DNA from 4 places in the Mesorhizobium sp. M0306 genome. Region 4 is predicted to be linked to each of the others. Evidence: predicted binding sites of a transcription regulator. Region 4 holds the regulator's gene; each other region holds the start of a gene.
What was found. Region 4 encodes PhoB, which activates phosphate uptake and scavenging genes when phosphate is short. Its sites were predicted from a motif close to TGTCATNNANCTGTCAT; they were not measured.
Positions count from the first base shown of each region.

Region 1: the regulator PhoB is predicted to act here: its motif matches at 3,384-3,400, upstream of NKI95_RS09145 (PhoX family protein).
Region 2: the regulator PhoB is predicted to act here: its motif matches at 1,455-1,471, upstream of NKI95_RS15160 (RNA degradosome polyphosphate kinase).
Region 3: the regulator PhoB is predicted to act here: its motif matches at 1,848-1,864, upstream of NKI95_RS17495 (inorganic phosphate transporter).

Region 1 covers NZ_JAMYRY010000004.1:104,415-109,325, forward strand. The annotation lists gene NKI95_RS09125 (SulP family inorganic anion transporter) at 1-1,450, opposite strand, end outside; gene NKI95_RS09130 (helix-turn-helix domain-containing protein) at 1,632-1,901, opposite strand; gene NKI95_RS09135 (phosphatase PAP2 family protein) at 2,214-2,915, opposite strand; gene NKI95_RS09140 (hypothetical protein) at 2,930-3,268, opposite strand; gene NKI95_RS09145 (PhoX family protein) at 3,468-4,911, shown strand, end outside.
Region 2 covers NZ_JAMYRY010000008.1:233,944-238,854, forward strand. The annotation lists gene NKI95_RS15150 (FAD-dependent monooxygenase) at 1-1,129, opposite strand, end outside; gene NKI95_RS15155 (zinc-finger domain-containing protein) at 1,149-1,394, opposite strand; gene NKI95_RS15160 (RNA degradosome polyphosphate kinase) at 1,545-3,746, shown strand; gene ppx (exopolyphosphatase) at 3,746-4,911, shown strand, end outside.
Region 3 covers NZ_JAMYRY010000011.1:66,732-71,642, forward strand. The annotation lists gene NKI95_RS17485 (efflux RND transporter periplasmic adaptor subunit) at 1-1,085, opposite strand, end outside; gene NKI95_RS17490 (TetR/AcrR family transcriptional regulator) at 1,236-1,772, shown strand; gene NKI95_RS17495 (inorganic phosphate transporter) at 1,917-3,521, shown strand; gene NKI95_RS17500 (transporter) at 3,594-4,619, shown strand; gene NKI95_RS17505 (carbonic anhydrase) at 4,787-4,911, shown strand, end outside.
Region 4 covers NZ_JAMYRY010000001.1:731,840-736,750, forward strand. The annotation lists gene xylF (D-xylose ABC transporter substrate-binding protein) at 58-1,098, opposite strand; gene NKI95_RS03765 (ROK family protein) at 1,385-2,629, shown strand; gene phoB (phosphate regulon transcriptional regulator PhoB) at 2,639-3,328, opposite strand; gene phoU (phosphate signaling complex protein PhoU) at 3,345-4,052, opposite strand; gene pstB (phosphate ABC transporter ATP-binding protein PstB) at 4,085-4,888, opposite strand; gene pstA (phosphate ABC transporter permease PstA) at 4,885-4,911, opposite strand, start outside.

The DNA of each region.
Region 1 (4,911 bases), on a different contig from region 4:
CGGTGCCGACGGTCGAGGCGGCGCCGAAGAAAAAGGCGCCCGAGATCCGGTAGACGACGGTGTCGGCATCGCTCGCCTCGCTGGAATCATAAGCGCTGGCGCGGTCGGCGACGTCTTCCTGCACCAAGGATTGATGATCCGCCTCCACCGCGATGCTCTTGGCCATGCGGTCGATGAACAGGATCGAACCCAGCGCAAAACCGACGACGATGCCTTCGGTCAGGTCGCGGAAGATGACGATCAGGAACGTCGCCATCAGCACCAGCGCATCGCCGCGCGAGGCGCGCAGCAACGTGGCGAAGGCCTGTTTCTCGAACATGTTCCAGCACACCACCGCCAGCACGCCGGCAAGTGCTGCAAGCGGGATATAGCTGGCCAGCGGTGCTGCCACCAGCATCAGCGCAAGCAGGATGGCCGAGTGCATCATGCCTGAGACCGGTCCATGCGCGCCGGCCCGCACATTGGTCGCGGTGCGGGCAATGGTTCCGGTAGTGCAGATGCCGCCGAACAGAGCGGAGGCGACATTGGCGAAGCCTTGCGCCACCAACTCGCAATTGGAGCGATGCCGCCTTCCGGTCATGCCGTCGGCGACGACGGCCGACAGCAGCGATTCGATCGCCCCGAGCAGCGCAAAGGCGATGGCGTCCGGCAGCACGTCGATTATCCTGTCGAGGCTAAGCGGCGGGAAGGCCGGCCATTGCAGGCTGCGCGGGATGCCGCCGAAACGCGTGCCGATCGTCTCGGCCGGCATGGCGAGCAATGCCACGACGAGGGATGCCAGTCCGATGGCAATCAGCATGGCCGGCCACTTCGGCCGAAACCGCTTCAACATCGCAATGGTGATGATGGTCAGTGCCGCCACCGCGGTTGCGGCGAGGTTGATCGTTCCGGCCGCCTCGCCGATGGCCATCAGCTTCGGCACCAGCGGCCCCGGTTCCTTGCCGGCGAGCTTCAGCCCGAACAGTTCGACGATCTGGCCGGAGAAGATGATGACGGCGATGCCGGCGGTGAAGCCGACGGTCACTGGATAGGGGATGAACTTGATGTAGGTGCCAAGCCTGAGATAGCCGATGGCAAGCAGGAACAGGCCGGCCATCATCGTCGCCAGCAGCAAGCCGTCGACGCCAACCCGCGCCACTGTCGCAGCCACCAGCACAATGAAGGCGCCGGCCGGGCCGCCGATCTGGAAACGGCTGCCGCCAAGCGCCGAGACCAGGAAGCCGCCGATGATCGAGGTGTAGAGCCCGCGTTCCGGCGTCACGCCTGAAGCAATGGCAATTGCCATCGACAGCGGCAGCGCTACGATGGCGACAGTCAGCCCGGCAATGGCATCGGCCTTGAAGTGCGCGAGCGTATAGCCCTCGCGCAGCACCGTCACCAGCTTCGGCGTGAACAGTTCGGAAAATGTCGGGCGTGCCGGTTGATGCGCTGCCCGCCGGGTCTGATCCATCGAGTGCCTTCCCCATGAAACCAAGGAGGCGGCGGGATCGTCGGCAGGACTGTCGGCGGTCGCCGTCGCGACTTGGAGCGGCGTGCGTCCAAATGGGCGCACAGATACGCTCCAACACTTTTGAACGGCGCATCGGACTATCCGAAAATCGGATTTGATTTTCGGCGATGCGGCAGTACCATCAGCCCTGCGGGTTCTGCGGCGTGACAGGCTTGAGGCGAACGCCCCTGCCGCCACGCTCGCTCGCCTGGTTCTCGCCGATCAGCTCGACCCCGGCCTCTTCAAGGGCCTGGATGACCTTCATCAGCGTATCGACCACGCCCCGGACCACGCCGTCGCTCGCTTCCATGCGCTGAATGGTTGGAAGCGAAACCCCGGCGCGCTCGGCGAGCGTCTTCTGATCGATGCCGGCCAGCGCCCTCGCGGCACGCATCTGCGCGGCAGTGATCATCGGCCAAAACCCCCGTCTGAATCTGCGGTATCACGTATAATACCTTCATTATGATGGTTCAAGCATCATCTTGCATATGTGAAACATGCAGCACTCTTTGCCAGCCGATGCGCTAGCATGCTACGACATCGTTTGGCGGGACATCCATTGCGATCCCGATTTCACAGGCGACGACTCAAAAAGGATGAGCAGGTGAAGATATTCAAAGCGTTGGCGACCTCGACAGCCTTGCTGTCGATGGTTTTCCTGCTGGCAGGCTGCGGCCATGGCCTGATCAACAGGCTGATTTGACCGCAAATCGACTGACATGAGTCAGGTGCCGCCGGCCCGCCCGAGCCGTCGCTGCAGGAACCGGGCCGCAAGCCAGCACAGCATCGCCCAGGCAAAGCCGGCGCACCAGCCGGCCAATACGTCGGACGGCCAGTGGACGCCGAGATAGATGCGGCTGATGCCGACCACCACCGTCGTCAGCACCGCCAGCCCGAGCACATAGATCTTCGTTGTCCGCCCGGGCAAAAACCGCGCCGCCATGCTGCCCAGCGTCAAATATGTTACCGCCGACAGCATGGCGTGGCCGCTCGGAAACGAAAGCGATGCCACGTCGGCGAGATGCGAGACCAGATCGGGGCGCGGCCGGTCTATATCGAACTTGAGCACGCTTGACAGGACCTGGCCACCCGCTACCGCGACGAACATGAGAAGCGCCGCGCCTGGCCTGCGTATGAGGAGCAGATAGACGATCATTGCCGCGGTAATCAGGACCAACACGCTGGCGCTGCCGAGGCTGGTGATGTCGCGCATCGCTCCTTCCAGCCACGCCGGTCCGATCGGATTGTCGGGCTGGCCGGCCTTGCGGAAGGCGAGCAGGATTTCGGTATCGAAGGCATGCGGCGTGGTGGCCCGCGCCATCTCCATCAGCTCCTCGAACCCCCACAGCCCGCCGGCAATGATCAGCCCGGCCAGCAGAACCGGGAACTCCAGCCAGTTGCGCAGTCTGCTTGCGGTCTTCTTCATCGGCCCGATCGCAGTTACAGCCTTTGCAGATAGGGCCCGAGCGTGATCAGCGCCACAGCTGCGATGGCAAGCACAATGCCGGTCGCCTGCAAGGCATTGACGCGCTCGCCGAAGAAGACCAGCGCCACCACATTCACCGACACCAGCTGGATCACCGCTGACAGGCTGAACGACACCGACATGCCGAATTCACGGATCAGCCTCAGCATGATCAGATTGCCGAGCGAATAGAGCGCCAACGTCAGCACGATCTTGCCGAGGCTCGGCGCCAGCCCCCACTGTTTGGCAGCCATCGCCGCCAGCAGGAAGATCACCGTCGAAACGCAGAGCTGCCCAAGTCCCCAGAAACTCACTTTTTGTTCCTCCCGATGCGGTCCTACGCCCACCGCAGCTCTTGTTTCCGAAGCGCCGGTCGCGGTCAAGCGGGGCCGATGCTGGATACAAAATCGCAGTGGTAATTAGCCGGCATGTCATCAAACTGTGACCTGCCGGCGATACCGGACTGGCCAGGCAACACGCTCCAGCAATCCATCCAGCCAGAGGCATGCCCCTATGACCGAACATCGCTCCCCTGACGCCCATTTCCGCACCAGCCTGCTCGAGGAAAACGACGGGCCAGGAGCCAATCCCACCGACAACCGCACCATGGGTGAAATCATCGCCGCGCGGTTCTCGCGCCGCGGCTTCCTCAAGGGCTCGCTTGCCGTCTCGGCCATAGCCGCTACCGTCAGCCCGCTGGCGCTGATCACCGCCGACAACGCCCGCGCCGCCGAAGGCTCCGCCTTCGCTTTCGACGAGCTCGAGGCCGGCATCGACGACAAGCATCACGTCGCACCCGGCTATGACGCCGATGTGCTGCTGCGCTGGGGCGATCCGCTGTTCGCCGATTCGCCGGAATTCGATCCGACAAAACAGTCGGCGGAGGCCCAGGCCAGACAATTCGGCTACAACAACGACTATGTCGGCTATATCCCGATCGACGGCTCGGCCGAGCACGGCCTGCTGGTGGTCAACCACGAATACACCAATCCGCACCTGATGTTTTCGGGCCTCGTCACCATCGTCGACGGCAAAGCCAAGCAGGCGCCTCTCAGCAAGGAACAAGTCGACGTCGAGATGACCGCGCATGGCGGCACCATTGTCGAGGTCCGCAAGATATCAGGCAAATGGCAGGTCGTTCGCGACGGCAAGCTCAACCGCCGCATCACCTCCAACACCGAGATCGAGCTCTCCGGCCCCGTCGCCGGCCACGACCGCGTCAAGACCAGCGCCGACCCGAGCGGCACCAAAGTCATCGGCACTGTCAACAACTGCGCCGGCGGCGTCACGCCATGGGGCACCTATGTCATGGCCGAGGAGAACATCCACGGCTATTTCTCGGGCGAGCTGCCGCAGAGCCATAAGGAAGCCGCCAATTACAAGCGCCTCGGCATTCCCGAAGGTGCCTATGAATGGGCAGCGCATTACGACCGTTTCGACATCGGCAAGGAGCCAAACGAGCCGAACCGCTTCGGCTGGATCGTCGAGGTCGACGTTCAGGATCCGACTTCGGTGCCGAGGAAGCGCACCGCGATGGGCCGCTTCAAGCATGAGGGCGCCGAGTCGATCGTCGCCAAGGATGGCCGTGTCGTCTTCTATCTCGGCGACGACGAGCGCTTCGACTACGTCTATAAGTTCGTCACCACAGGCAAATTCAACCCGGACGACCGCGCTGGAAACAAGGATTTGCTCGACGATGGCACCTTGCATGTCGGCAAGTTTGCCGAGGACGGTTCGGTCGAATGGTTGCCGATCGTCTTCGGCCAAGGGCCGCTGACGGCGGAGAACGGCTTTGCCAGCCAGGCCGACGTGCTGATCGAAACGCGCCGCGCCGCCGACCTGCTCGGCGCCACCAAGATGGACCGTCCGGAAGACATCCAGCCCAATGCCGCCAACGGCAAGGTCTATGTCATGCTGACCAACAATTCGAAGCGCAAGGCCGATCAGGTCGACGCCG
Region 2 (4,911 bases), on a different contig from region 4:
CCACCGGCCCGGCCGCGTGCCAGGCGAGGCGGTTGACGGCGCCGCGGCGGGCGACCTGGGCGACGCGCGGCCGCCGCGCCTGTTCCCAGGCGGTAAGCGCCCCCTCAAGATCGGCCGGCGAAGCGGCAACGAAGCCGGCAAGCGTCGCCGCGTCCTCGATCGCCATCGCCGCGCCCTGTGCGGCAAACGGCGTCATCGCATGCGCCGCATCGCCAATCAGCGCGATGCCTTCCGGCGTCGTCCACCGCCGCTGCTCGACGGTGTGGATCGGCCATGCCGTCCACGGCGCGGCCTCGCTCGCCAGACGGACCAGCGCCGGCGCGGCACCGCGCATGGCGCTTGAGAGGCTGGTGGGATCGGCATGCCCCGACCAGCCCTCGGCGATGCGCTTGCCCCTGGTGAAGGCAGCGAGATTGAAGGCAGTGCCACGGCTGACCGGATAGGCGACCATATGGAAGCCGGGATAGAGGAAGGCGGTAACGCAATCGGCCGCACCGATCGCTGCAAAGGTTTGTCCGGCGGGGCTGTCGGCGGCCACCGTGGCGCGCCAGGCAAGCTCGCCCGAAAACCGGCTCCTACCGAATTCGGCCGCCTTGCGGGCAAGTGTTTCTCGCACTGACGACCAGACGCCATCGGCGCCGATCAGCAGACAGCCAGCCTCGACCGTTTCGCCATCAACCGATGCAGTGACGGCGACACCTTTCGGTCCGGCTGTGATGTCGGTCACCCGCGAGCCAGCGATCAGATCGATACCGGGCTGCTCCGAAACTCGCTGCATCAGCGCTGACTGCAGATCGGCGCGGTGGGCAACGAGATAGGGCGCTCCCCAGCGCGTTTCTGCGGCCTGGCCAAGCGGTACGCACGCCAGCTTGCGCAGCGTGGCGGCATCCTTGAGCACGACCGCCTCCGGCCGCACCGCCGTCGCCAGCAGCCGTTCGAGTACGCCGAGCTGCCGTAGGATACGCGTCGCGTTAGGTGAAAGCTGGATGCCGGCGCCGGCAGCCTCGAGGTGCTGCGCCTGTTCGAACAGTTTTATCCGATAGCCGCGCTCGGCGAAGGCCAGTGCCGCGGTCAGCCCGGCGACGCCCGCCCCGGCGATGACCACCTGCCGGGACTGCGTTTCCTGCATCAGGCTTGTCGCGGAAGAATCAGGCGGCCTGGTCGATATAGAGGCAGCCCGGCGGCTGCGTTTCCAATGCCTTCAGCTTCGGCGAATATCGATAGAGCGTCGAGCAATAGGGGCAGACCTTTTCATTGTCGTCGCCCATGTCGAGAAATACATGCGGATGGTCGAAAGGCGGATTGGCGCCAGTGCACATGAATTCCTTGACGCCGATGTCGATTGCCGGATAGCCCGCATCGTTCTGGAAATGGGGAATGGAACCGCCTGCCATCGTCGTCTCCTGATCTTGTCGATTGCATCTGGATCATAACCCGTCTCTTTGCAAGATCGATGAAATGAAACTGTCGCAAAAGCCTGTCAGAGGATAAGTTAAGCCGGTTAACACCGTAATCCGCGGACGGGTGTGAGAAGAGCAGGAACTATGAACGAACTGAAGCCGGTGCAGAACGAATTCATCACCATCGAGGCTGCGAGCCGCGAAGGCGGCAATCCTGACCGCTTCGTCAACCGCGAGTTTTCCTGGCTGCAATTCAACCGCCGCGTGCTCGAGGAATCGCTGAACGCCAATCATCCGCTGCTCGAGCGCGTTCGCTTCCTGTCGATATCGGCAGCCAATCTCGACGAGTTCTTCATGGTCCGCGTCGCGGGTCTTGCCGGCCAGGTGCGCGAAGGCATCGTGCTGAAGAGCCCGGACGGGCGCACCCCCGAGCAGCAGCTCGAACAGTTGCTGCGCGAGGTAGAGCGCCTGCAGGAGGACCAGCAGAACAGCCTTTCGGCGCTGATGCTGTTGCTCAACAAGGAAGGCATCGAGAGCATCACCCGCGATGCCCTGACCAAGGACGAGAAGACCTGGCTCGAGGACCATTTCCAGGAGCAGGTGTTTCCGGTGCTGACGCCCCTGTCGATCGACCCAGCGCATCCGTTTCCGTTCATTCCCAATCTCGGTTTCTCGATGGCGCTGCAATTGCGCCACCGCAAGAACGGCGAGGAAATGAGCGCGCTTTTGCGCCTGCCGGTGGCGCTGAGGCGCTTCATCCGCTTGCCGGATCGCAAGCATCACGTCCGCTTCGTTCCGCTCGAAGAGGCGGTCAGTCTCTACATCGGCAAGCTGTTCCCCGGCTACGAGGTCAAGGGCTCCGGCACGTTCCGCATCATCCGTGACAGCGATATCGAGGTCGAGGAAGAATCCGAAGATCTGGTGCGGCTGTTCGAGACGGCGCTGAAGCGTCGCCGCCGCGGCTCGGTCATCCGCATCGAGTTCGACAGGCTGATGCCGTCCGAACTGCGCGACTTCGTCGCCGGTGAGCTTGGCGTCTCGGCAAGCCGCATCAGCGTGCTTACCGGGCCGCTGGCGCTTAGCCAGATCTCGGAGATCGTCGCCGTCGCCCGCGACGATCTGAAGTTCACGCCCTACAATCCGCGCTTCCCCGAGCGCATCCGTGAGCACGGCGGCGATTGCTTTGCCGCCATCCGCGAGAAGGACATCATCGTCCACCACCCTTACGAATCCTTCGACGTGGTGGTGCAGTTCCTGCGCCAGGCGATGGCCGATCCGGAAGTGGTGGCGATCAAGCAGACGCTCTACCGCACCTCCAACGATAGCCCGATCGTACGCGCTCTGGTCGACGCCGCCGAGGCCGGCAAGTCGGTGACGGCGCTGGTCGAGCTCAAGGCGCGTTTCGACGAGGAGGCCAACATCCGCTGGGCCCGCGACCTCGAGCGCGCCGGCGTCCAGGTTGTCTTCGGTTTCCTCGAGCTCAAGACCCACGCGAAAATGTCGCTGGTGGTGCGGCGCGAGGACGGCAGGCTACGCAATTACGTGCATCTCGGCACCGGCAACTACCACCCGGTCACCGCACGCATCTACACCGACCTGTCCTTCTTCACCACCGACCCGACGATCGCGCGCGATGTCGCGCAATTGTTCAACTTCATCACCGGCTATGCCGAGCCGGCCGAGCAGATGCGGCTGGCCATATCGCCGTTCACGCTGCGCAACCGCATTCTCAAGCACATTTCGGACGAGATCGGCCATGCGCTGGATGGCAGGCCGGCTCGCATCTGGATGAAGATGAATGCGCTGGTCGATCCGATCATCATCGATGCGCTTTATGACGCCAGCCGTGCCGGCGTCGAGATCGATCTCGTCGTGCGCGGCATCTGCTGCCTGAGGCCGCAGGTGCCCGGCCTGTCGGAGAACATTAGGGTGAAGTCGATCGTCGGCCGCTTCCTCGAGCACAGCCGCATCTACTGCTTCGGCAACGGCCACGGCCTGCCATCGGACGGGGCGATCGTCTACATCTCCTCGGCCGATTTGATGCCGCGCAATCTCGACCGCCGCGTCGAGACCATGGTGCCGATCACCAATCCAACTGTGCATGAGCAGGTGCTCGGCCAGATCATGCTCGGCAACATCATGGACAACCAGCAAAGTTTCGACGTATTGGCTGACGGAACCTCCCGGCGCGTTGTGCTGGAGGAGGGCGAGGAACCGTTCAACGCGCAGGAATATTTCATGACCAATCCGAGCCTGTCCGGACGGGGCGATGCGTTGAAGTCGCATGCCCCCAAGCGCATCGCGCAGTTCAAGCGCCGCAAGAAACAGAACGCAGCGACGGGCTGATGATTTCAGCGTCCCAGGGCCGGCTGCAGGACCGCCGACCGCTGTCCATCATCGATATCGGGTCGAACTCGATCCGTCTTGTCATCTATGAGGGGTTGGCGCGCTCGCCGACCTTGCTTTTCAACGAAAAGATGCTGGCCGGCCTCGGCCGCGGCATCGTTTCGACCGGAAAGCTCGATCCCGAGGCGGTGACGCGCTCGATGGAAGAGTTCCGCCGCTTCCACGCGCTTTCCGACCAGGCCGGCGCCGAGCGCATGTATGTGCTGGCGACCGCCGCCGCTCGCGAGGCCGTCAACGGCCCCGACTTCATCCACCGCGCCGAGGACGTGCTCAAGACCGAGATCCAGGTGCTGAGCGGCCGCGAGGAAGCCCATTATTCGGCACTCGGCGTCATCTCCGGTTTCCACCCGGCCAACGGCATTGCCGGCGACCTTGGCGGCGGCAGCCTCGAACTGATCGATATCGATGGTGAGACGATCGGTGACGGCATCACGCTGCCGTTGGGCGGCTTGCGCCTGCAGGACATGGCGAAGAACTCGCTGACCCAGGCGGCTAGGATCACGCGCGAGCAACTGGCGCGGGCGAAGCTGCTGAAGGGCGGGCAGGGCAGGGCCTTCTACACGGTCGGCGGCACCTGGCGAAACCTCGCCCGGCTGCACATGGAAATGACCAACTACCCGCTCGGCGTCATGCACCATTACGAGATCGGCATCGAAAGCGCCGCAAACTTCCTTCGGCAGGTCGCCAAGGCCGAGATCGATAAGATCAAAGGCATCGAGGGCGTCTCCAAGAACCGCCGCTCGCTGCTGCCCTACGGCGCCATCGTGCTGCAGGAGATCATGGCGGCGATGCAGCCCTCGAAGATCATCGTCTCGGCGCTGGGCGTGCGCGAGGGCTTTCTCTATTCGCTGCTCGACAAGGCCGAGCAGAAAGCCGATCCGCTGATCTCGGCGGCGGAAGAGCTTGCCCGCCTGCGCTCGCGCTCGGTCGACCACGCGCATGAGCTTGTCGAGTGGACCGGCAAGGCGTTCGCCGCCTTCGGCATCGACGAGACCAGGGATGAGGCGCGCTACCGCCACGCCGCCTGCCTGCTCGCCGATATCGGCTGGCGTGCCCATCCCGAATATCGCGGCAAGCAATCGCTCAACATCATCGCCCACGCCTC
Region 3 (4,911 bases), on a different contig from region 4:
TGCGGCTTCTGTTCTTCCGCTGCCGGCTTGTCTTCCGCTGCGGGTTTGGCTGGGGTAGCGGCCGGCTTTTCTTCGGGTTTTGCCGCGGGTGCTTCGGCTGCGGGCTTGGCAGCATCTGCAGCCGGCTTTTCTTCCGGCTTTGCCTCGGGAGCCGCGCCGTTGGCTTCGGCGGATTTGGCCGGGCGCACCACGAAGACGAAGTCGCCGTACAGGCTGGAGGTCAGTGCCGTCTGCGGCAGCGCCAGCACGTCGTTCTCCTCGGGCAGTTCGACGCGCACCTGGACGAACTGGCCGGGCGTCAGCTTGCCTTCCGGATTGCCGACCTCCGCCCTCACCGTCACCAGTCGGCTGGTCGGGTCGATCTTCGGATCGATACCGCGGATGCTACCGGCGAACGGCATGTCGCCGCCGCCGACGCCCAGCCGCACCGTCTGTCCGATCTTCAGCTGCGGAAGCTGCTGCTCCGGCACGGTGAAATCGACACGCATCGTATCCAAGTCCTGCAAGGTCACCACAGCGGTGCCGGGTGTGAGATACTGGCCAAGGTCGATTTTCGGAATACCGACGGTACCCTTGAAGGGGGCCGTCAACTGCTTTTGGTCGAGCACCGCTTGCAGCTTGTTTACCTGCGCGGCGGAGACCGATGCCGCGGCCTGCGCCGTGTCGAGCGTAGCGTCGGTGCCGACCCCGCGCTTCTGCAGCTCGAGAGCGCGCATCAGCGTCGTCTGGTCGGATGTGGCTTGCGCCTTCGACGCCACGAGATCGGCTCGCTCGACTTCATCGTCGAGCTGCAGCAGCACGGCGTTGGCGGCGACCTTCTGATTGGCATGGAACAGGATGTCCTTGACGATGCCCGCCGTTTCGACCGTGAGGTCGACGCCGCGCACGGCACTGACAGTGCCGATCGCCTCGATGCCGGGCGTCCAGGACATCGGTTTGACGATGACCGTCGACACGGTCGCGGCCGGCGGCTTCATGGTGGCGAAGAACTGTTTGATCGCATTGTCGCGAAACAGGTTGAAGCCGACGATGCCGCCGCACACCAGCACGAGCAGAATGAAGGCGATGATGAAGCGCTTGATCACGAACAGTCCCCTCGGCCATGGCCCAGCATAACGGTCGGACGACCGGAACACATACCTGTGACTGGTCCCAATTTCAAATGACGGCGATCTTACTGTACCGTCTGGACGGTCTTGTCAATTCCGCCTAAGCTAATGAATGGGGAACGCTTGATGAAGGCCCGCAGAGCAAATTCGCGCGAGAAGATTCTCGCCGCCGCCGCCGACGTGGCGCGCGAGACGGGTCCTGGCAGCCTTTCGCTGGATGCGGTCGCCAGCCGTGCCGGCGTGTCGAAAGGTGGTCTTCTCTACAATTTCCCGACCAAGGCGAAATTGATGCAGGCGCTGGTGGAGGATTACCTCAGTGCGTTCCAACAGGCGCTTGAGGCCGCCCGCACCAACGGTGTCAGCGGTGAGAGCCCGCTTGCGGCCTATATCAGGCTTTCGGCCGAGCATGCGGAGGAGTCGAAACCGTCTGCGTCCTGGATTTTTTCGGCGATTGCCGAGGATCCCGATTTCCTGACGCCAATAAAATCGTTCAGGCGGCAGCTGTTCCAGCGGCTGAAGGGGGAGACTCCTAACCTCAGGGCGCTGCTGGTCTGCTATCTCGCCATCGAAGGGCTTCGCAGCATGAACCTGTTCGGTTCGGACATTCTCTCCGCCGAAGAGCGCCGGCTGCTGATATCGACGCTGCTGGAGATCGCGGAATAGTCCAGGAATGCGCCGGCCGGGTTCAGTTGCCTCGGTCGCTTCGATCGCCCGTTTGCGTCGACCCAAAGTGCCTGCCGTCACACAGGCTTCATTGTGCCGACATAGCGTCCTCCCATTCTTTGCTGCAACGCAGGAGGAGTGGGTATGGTCGATATTGTTTCAAGCGAGGCAGGAATTCCAAGGCCGGAGCATCCGCTCGACCGGCCAAGCGGCACCGGCAAATGGTTTCTGCCGGCCTTTGCCGTCATTGTTCTGGGCGGCCTTGCCTATGTCGGCTACGCGCTCAGCCAGGACCTGACCAGCACCGTCGCGGTGCCGTGGATCCTGCTTGGCCTGGCGCTGCTGATCGCGCTCGGCTTCGAATTCGTCAACGGTTTTCACGACACCGCCAATGCGGTGGCAACCGTGATCTACACGCATTCCATGCCGGCCGAGCTTGCGGTGATGTGGTCCGGCTTCTTCAACTTCCTCGGCGTGCTTACCGCCAGCGGAGCGGTCGCCTTCGGCATCATATCGCTGCTGCCGGTCGAGCTGATCCTTCAGGTCGGCTCGAGCGCGGGGCTAGCCATGGTTTTCGCGCTGCTGGTCGCAGCGATCATGTGGAACCTCGGAACCTGGTATCTCGGCCTGCCTGCCTCGAGCTCGCACACGCTGATCGGTTCGATCATCGGCGTCGGTCTCGCCAACCAGTTCATGGCCCCGGCCGGCTCCGTCACTAGCGGCGTCGACTGGTCACAGGCATCCAATGTCGGCCTGTCGCTTCTGATCTCGCCGCTGGTCGGATTCGGCCTGGCCGCGCTGCTGCTTCTGGTGATGAAGCTGCTGGTCAGGAACCGCGAGCTCTACGAGGCGCCCAAGTCGAGCGCTCCGCCGCCACTGTGGATTCGCGCGCTGCTTATCTTCACCTGCACCGGCGTGAGCTTTGCCCACGGCTCCAATGACGGGCAAAAGGGCATGGGCCTCATCATGCTCATCCTGATCGGCGTGGTGCCGACCGCCTTCGCGCTCAACCGCACACCGGACGTGAACTATCTCGAAGCTTACAAATCCGCGGCGACCCAGGTCGAAACGGTACTCGGCAAATACGTCAAGCCCGGCGTCGCTGTGACCGACGCGGCGACCGTGGTCGGCGACGCCGTTCGCACCAAGACCTGGAAGGACGAGACCACGCCTGCCCTGCAGAGCTTCATCCACGACACCAGCGCCATGTTGTCGCCCTATCCGTCCGTGGAAAAGCTGCCGACAACGCTGGTCAGCAACGCCCGCAACAACATCTATCTTATCGGTGAAGCGCTGAAGCTGATCGACAAGAGGAAGCTGCTGCCGATGCAGGCAGACGACCTGAAGGCGGTGACGACCTATCATAAGGCCGTCGACAACGCGACGAAGTTCATCCCGCTCTGGGTCAAGGTCGCCATCGCGCTGGCGCTCGGCCTCGGCACCATGGTCGGCTGGAAGCGCATCGTCGTCACCGTCGGCGAGAAGATCGGCAAAAGCCATCTGACCTACGGCCAGGGCGCGTCCGCCGAGCTTGTCGCGATGGCGACGATCGCATCGGCCGACTATCTCGGCCTGCCGGTCTCAACCACCCATGTGCTGTCGTCGGGCGTTGCCGGCACCATGGCGGCGAATGGTTCGGGCCTGCAATGGTCGACGGTGCGCAACATGCTGATGGCCTGGATACTGACCCTTCCGGCCTCCATCTGTCTTGCCTTCGTGCTGTTCGTCATCTTCCGCCAGGTATTCTGAGCGGGGGCAGGGTTTGACCAGAATGTCGCGGCGCCGCCCGGATCATCTGAACGTGCATCGTTTCGGCCGGCCATGAATGACGCATCGCATCTGACATTGCTCGCCGCGGACGATCAGCACCATACTCCTGGGCTGGTCTGGGCCTATCATGCCGCTCCCGGCAAAGCTCCCGAACCGCTGGCGCCCCGAGACATAGAACCCGCGCTGGCCTCAGCGGACGGCTGGGTCTGGCTGCATGTCGACCTAGTCGACCGGCGCGCCCATTCCTGGGTCAGCCACGCCTGCGCGCTGCCGGCGTCGGCTCATGCAATCCTCGAAGGACATGAGGACAGCCTGGTGCTGGCGCATGAGAATGGCGTCGTTCACGGCATTTCGGCCGACCTGCATGGCGAGATCGCCCATCAGTCGACGACCATCGGCAGATTGCATTTTGCGGTCTCGGAGCGGCTGCTGGTCACCGGCCGCCGGCATCCGCTGGCGGCGGTGGAGGAAGTGCACACTGCCCTTGCCGCGGGGCTGCGGCCGGCCACGGCATTCGAGCTGTTCGAAACGCTGGTCATGGCTTTTTGCAAGACCACCAGCCTGCGGCTCGCCGCGGCGACGAAGCGCCTGGACGCAGTCGAGGATCATCTCGTGACCGAGCGGCTTGCAGACGAAAGACGGCAGCTGAAGGATGTGCGCCGCCTTGCCGTATCCCTGCATCGGCCGATCTCGGCCCTGGCAGCGCTTTTCCAGGATGAAGACCGTTCCGCGTGGAACCTTTCCGCCGGCGCACATGAAGTTCTGCGCCGGCTTGCTGCGCGCCTTGAACGGCTCGACCGCGAGGTCGTCATGATCAACGACCGGGCAAGGCTGCTGCAGGAGGAGCTTGCGGCTGAGCTTGCCGACGAATCGAACCGCAGCCTCAAGGCGCTGGCGGTGATGAGCGCGCTGCTTTTGCCGGGAACGCTGATCGTCGGCATTTTCGGCATGAACACTGGCGGGCTGCCATTCACCGAGAGCCCCAGCGGCTTCTTCCTGGCGATGCTGCTCGCGGTCGGCGCGACCGCCCTGTTCTACTGGCTTCTGCTGCGCGCCGGCGCCAATCTGCGGTTCTGAGGCCGATTAATGGCGCCGTTCGTTCACCTGTATGCAAAGTACGGGCTGGCACGTCGAAACCACGCCATCCCGCCTTCCGAAAATCGGTTCCGATTTTCGGGCCGATGCGCTAGAGCCTTTCGGGATTGAACCGTGCCTTTAACCCGGAAAGGCTCCCGCCGCTGCCCATGCCCCACCTTCCCGAGCATCTTCTCACCGGCTATCGCAGTTTCATGAGCGGTCGGTATCTCACCGAAAGCGGGCGTTATCGCGCGCTGGCGCGGGAGGGCCAGGCACCGGAAACGATGATCGT
Region 4 (4,911 bases):
GTTGAAAAAACGCCGCGGCGAGCGGCCGCGGCGTTCGGACTTCTCGGAAACGTCGGGTCAGTTGCAGACCGCAACAGTGCCCGCCGCCACACCCGCGCAGACCTCTTCTTTCTTGATCCAGCCGGCATCGATGACGACGTTGAGGTTATCTTTGGTGATGGCGACCGGGGTCAGGAACAGGGATTTTACGGTGTTGCCGCCGGGCGTGGTGAAATCCTTCACGCCGGCAATGTCGGTCATCTGCTTGCCGTCGGCCAGTTGCGAGGCGATCTCGGCGGCGTTCTTGCCGAGCTCGCGCGCATCCTTCCACACCGACACGGTCTGCGTGCCGAGCGCGATGCGGTTCAGCGCGGCGTGGTCGCCGTCCTGGCCCGAAACCGGAACAGATCCGGCCAGCCCTTGCGCCGTCAATGCGGCGACGACGCCGCCGGCAGTACCGTCATTGGCCGCGACCACTGCATCGACCTTGTTGTCGTTCGCGGTCAGGAACTGTTCCATGTTCTTCTGGGCGTTGGCCGGCAGCCAGCCGTCGGTATAGGCCTCGCCGACATTCTTGATCTTGCCGCTGTCTATTGCGTCCTTCAGTACTTCCATCGAACCGGCAAACAGGAAATCGGCATTCGGATCGGCGCCCGAGCCCTTGATGAAGACGTAGTTGCCTTCCGGTTTCACCTTGAACACTTCGCGGGCCTGCATGCGGCCGACTTCCTTGTTGTCGAAGGTCAGGTAGAAGACGTCCTTGTTCTCGATCAGCCGGTCGTAGCCGACAACCGGAATACCTTCGTCCAGCGCCTTTTGCACGGCCGGCCCGACGGCCGAGGCGTCCTGCGCCAGGATGATCAGTGCGTTGGCGCCCTGCGAGATCAGGCTCTCGACGTCGGTGAGCTGCTTGCCGGGGTTGGACTGTGCGTCGGCGGAAATATACTTGTCGCCGGCGGCCTCGATGGCCGCCTTCATTGCGGCCTCGTCGGTCTTCCAGCGCTCTTCCTGGAAGTTCGACCAGGAAACGCCGATGACCTTGTCTTTAGCCTGCGCCACCGACGCCAGCGCCAGCGTCATGGCGACACCCGCCAGAATGGCGGTCGTGAATTTCTTCATCATATCCTCCCTGCGCCGCGTACGGCGTGACCATTGGCCCAAAGACCAGCTTAGAGGCCCCTAATTTTTTCGAGCCTCGAAAAAATACTGGCCCGATCTCCGGCTGCTGTCAACATCGATTCTGATGGATTTTGATGAGTCTGAGAGTTTTTTCGAGCGTCGGAATAAACGATGACAGCGCCACCTGCATCTGACACTATTTGCCTGCATCCGACACTATTTGTCGGACATTACCGACGGCTTCCGGTTCATGAGCGGCCGCGGCAACCGGGAGGAAAGCAAAACGATGTCGGTCGGAATCCGCCATGACGATTTGCGCCGGCGCAACCGGGCGATGGTGATCTCGGCAGTCCGCCGGGTTGGCCAGCCATCGCGTACGGAGATCGCCGCAGCCACCGGCCTCAGCCATTCGACCATATCGGCGATCTCCTCCGACCTGATACGGGAAGGCATCCTCGCCGAGAGCAAGGCAAGCGAGCCCGTTTCGTTGAAACGCGGTCGTCCGCAGGTCGGCCTCGCCCTCAACCCGGAAGCGGCGGCGGTGCTGACCGTGGTGTTGTCGCTGAATTTCCTGTCGGCCGCCATCATCAACTATGCGGGACAGGTGGTCGCCGAGGAACAGCGCCGGCTGGACACGCTGACCATGCCGCGCGACGAGCTGATCCGTGAATGCATGGCCGTCGTCCGGCGCCGGCTGCAGGATCCAGACCTTGACGTCCGCAGTGTCGCCCGCATCGCCCTGGCGATTCAGGGCATTACCGACTCCCCTGCACGCGCCATGCTGTGGTCGCCGATCACGCCGCAGACCGACATCGCCTTTGCCGACATGCTGGAAGACGAATTCGGCATCCCGGCCACGGTGGAGAACGATTGCAACATGATGGCGGTGGCTTTGCGCTGGCGCGATCCGGATCGCTATCGTGACGACTTCATCGCCATCCTGCTTTCGCACGGCATCGGCATGGGGCTGGTGTTGAAGGGCGAGCTGTTCACCGGCACGCATTCCTCGGGCGGCGAGTTTGGCCACATGATCCATCGTCCGGGCGGCGCGCTCTGCCGTTGCGGGCGGCGCGGCTGCATCGAGGCCTATGCCGGCAACTATGCCATCTGGCGCAACGCCAGGCAGATGAGCGAAGACAGCGAACCCATCGCCGACGTCAGCGACGCCGACATGCGCGCACTGGCGGCCCGGGCGCGCGAGAAAGATGGGCCGGAACGCGAGGCCTACCGCAAGGCCGGCGAAGCGCTGGGTTTCGGTCTCGGCTCGCTGTTCGCGCTGATCGATCCGGCGCCGGTCGCGATGGTCGGCGCCAGTGCCGCCGCCTTCGATCTGATCGAGCCGGCCTTGCGCCAGGCCATCGCCCAGACCGCCGGCGGCCAGCATTCGGGCTCGATCTCCTTCGACACCGAACCAAACGAATTGCCGCTGATCCGCGAAGGCTGCGCGATGCGGGCGTTAAGCTTCGTCGACCAGGAGATTTTCGCGCCGGGCGCGCAAATGAGGCCCGGCGTCAGAAAGCACGTAGCCTGACCAGGCGGGTCAATCTTCCCTGATCGCATAACCGGCACCGCGGATGGTGCGGATGACATCCGGCATGCGGCCGTTGTTGACGGCTTTGCGCAGCCGGCCGACATGGACGTCCACTGTGCGTTCGTCGATGTAGATCGTCTCGCCCCAGACATTATCGAGCAACTGGCTGCGCGAGAAGACGCGGCCCGGATGCCGCATCATGAACTCGAGCAGCCGGAATTCGGTCGGCCCGAGCCTGATCTCGCTCTTCTTGCGATAGACCCTGTGCGATTCGCGATCGAGCACGATGTCGCCGACCTTCAGCACGCTGGACAGCACTTCAGGCTTGGCGCGGCGCAGCAGCGCCTTGACCCTGGCCATGAATTCCGGTGTCGAAAACGGTTTGACCAGATAGTCGTCGGCGCCGGTCGAAAGACCGCGCACCCGGTCGCTCTCCTCGCCGCGCGCGGTCAGCATGATGATCGGCAGCCGCTCGGTTTCGGGGCGCACCCGCAACCGGCGGCAGAGCTCGATGCCGGAAACCGCTGGTATCATCCAGTCGAGCACCAGAAGGTCAGGCACATTCTCCTGCAAACGGATCTCGGCTTCGTCGCCGCGTGTCACCACCTCGACCTGGTAGCCTTCGGATTCGAGATTGTAGCGGAGCAGCACACCCAACGGCTCCTCGTCCTCCACCACCATTATGCGTGGTGCGATCATCGGCTGGGCACCCCCATCATGTCACCGGCGCGGACATTGTCGTTTCGTCCTGCTTCGGACGATTGACCGGCAATTGCTCGCCGGTCAGCACATAATACGCATTTTCGGCGATGTTGGTGACATGGTCGCCGATCCGCTCCAGATTCTTGGCGCAGAACAGCAGATGCGTGCAAGCGGTGATGTTGCGCGGATCTTCCATCATATAGGTCAAGAGCTCGCGGAACACGGACGTGTATTTGACGTCGATGCGCTCGTCTGCGGCACGCAGCTTGGCCAACGCGGCCGCATCGCCTGCGGCATATTCCTCAATGACGCCCTGCACCTGGATGAGCACCAGCTGCGCCATCGCGTCGATGGAATGCGACAGGTCGCGCGGCGTGACGCTGAGGCCGACCGCACTCACACGCTTGGCGATGTTCTTGGCAAGGTCGCCGATGCGTTCGAGGTCGCCGGCCATACGGATCGCTCCGACGACATGGCGAAGATCGTGGGCCATCGGCTGGCGTTTGGCGATCAGGGTGATGGCGCGATCGTCCAGTTCGCGTTGACGCGCATCCATGATGGCGTCGTCGGAAACGACGCGTTGCGCCAGCACGTTGTCGGAATTCAACAAGGCCTTGGTCGCCCCGCCGACCATCGAACCGGCGAGGTCGGCCATGTCGCGGATCAGCTTGCTGATCTGCTCGAGATCCTCGTCGAAAGAAGCGACTGTGTGTTCGCCCATGGTCCTGTCCTCATATGCATGATCGGAACGGCTCAGCCGAAGCGGCCGGTGATGTAGTCCTGCGTGCGCTTCTCGCGGGGCGACGTGAAGATCTTCTCGGTCCGGTCGAACTCGACCAGCTCACCCAGATACATGAAGGCGGTCTGGCGCGACACGCGCGCCGCCTGCTGCATGTTGTGAGTGACGATGACGATCGTGTAGTCGGCTTGCAATTCGTCGATCAGTTCCTCGATCTTGGCCGTCGACAACGGGTCGAGCGCCGAAGCCGGTTCGTCGAGCAGAATGACTTCCGGCTTCACGGCCACGGTGCGGGCGATACAGAGCCGCTGCTGCTGGCCGCCGGACAGGCTCAAGCCGCTGGCGTTGAGCTTGTCCTTGACCTCGCTCCACAGCGCGGCGCGCTTCAATGCCTGTTCGACGCGGCCGTCCATCTCGGACTTGCCGAGATTCTCATAGAGCCTGACGCCGAAGGCGATGTTCTCGTAGATCGACATCGGGAACGGTGTCGGCTTCTGGAACACCATGCCGATCTTGGTCCTCAGGAGGTTGAGATCCTGCGACCGGTCGAGAATGTTCTGGCCGTCGAGCAGCACCTGGCCCTCGGCTGTCTGTTTCGGGTAGAGCTCATAGATGCGGTTGAACACACGCAGCAGCGTCGATTTCCCGCAGCCCGAAGGCCCAATGAAGGCCGTGACGCTGCGCTCGGGCAGCGACAGGCTGATGTCCTTTAGCGCCTTGCTCTGGCCGTAGTAGAAGTTGAGGTTCTTGACCTCGATCTTCGTCTTCTCGGCGACCGTTTCGGTCATCGTCATGTCCGGGGACAACATCTGTGTCATCTGTCCTCTCTGCGTCCGGTAAG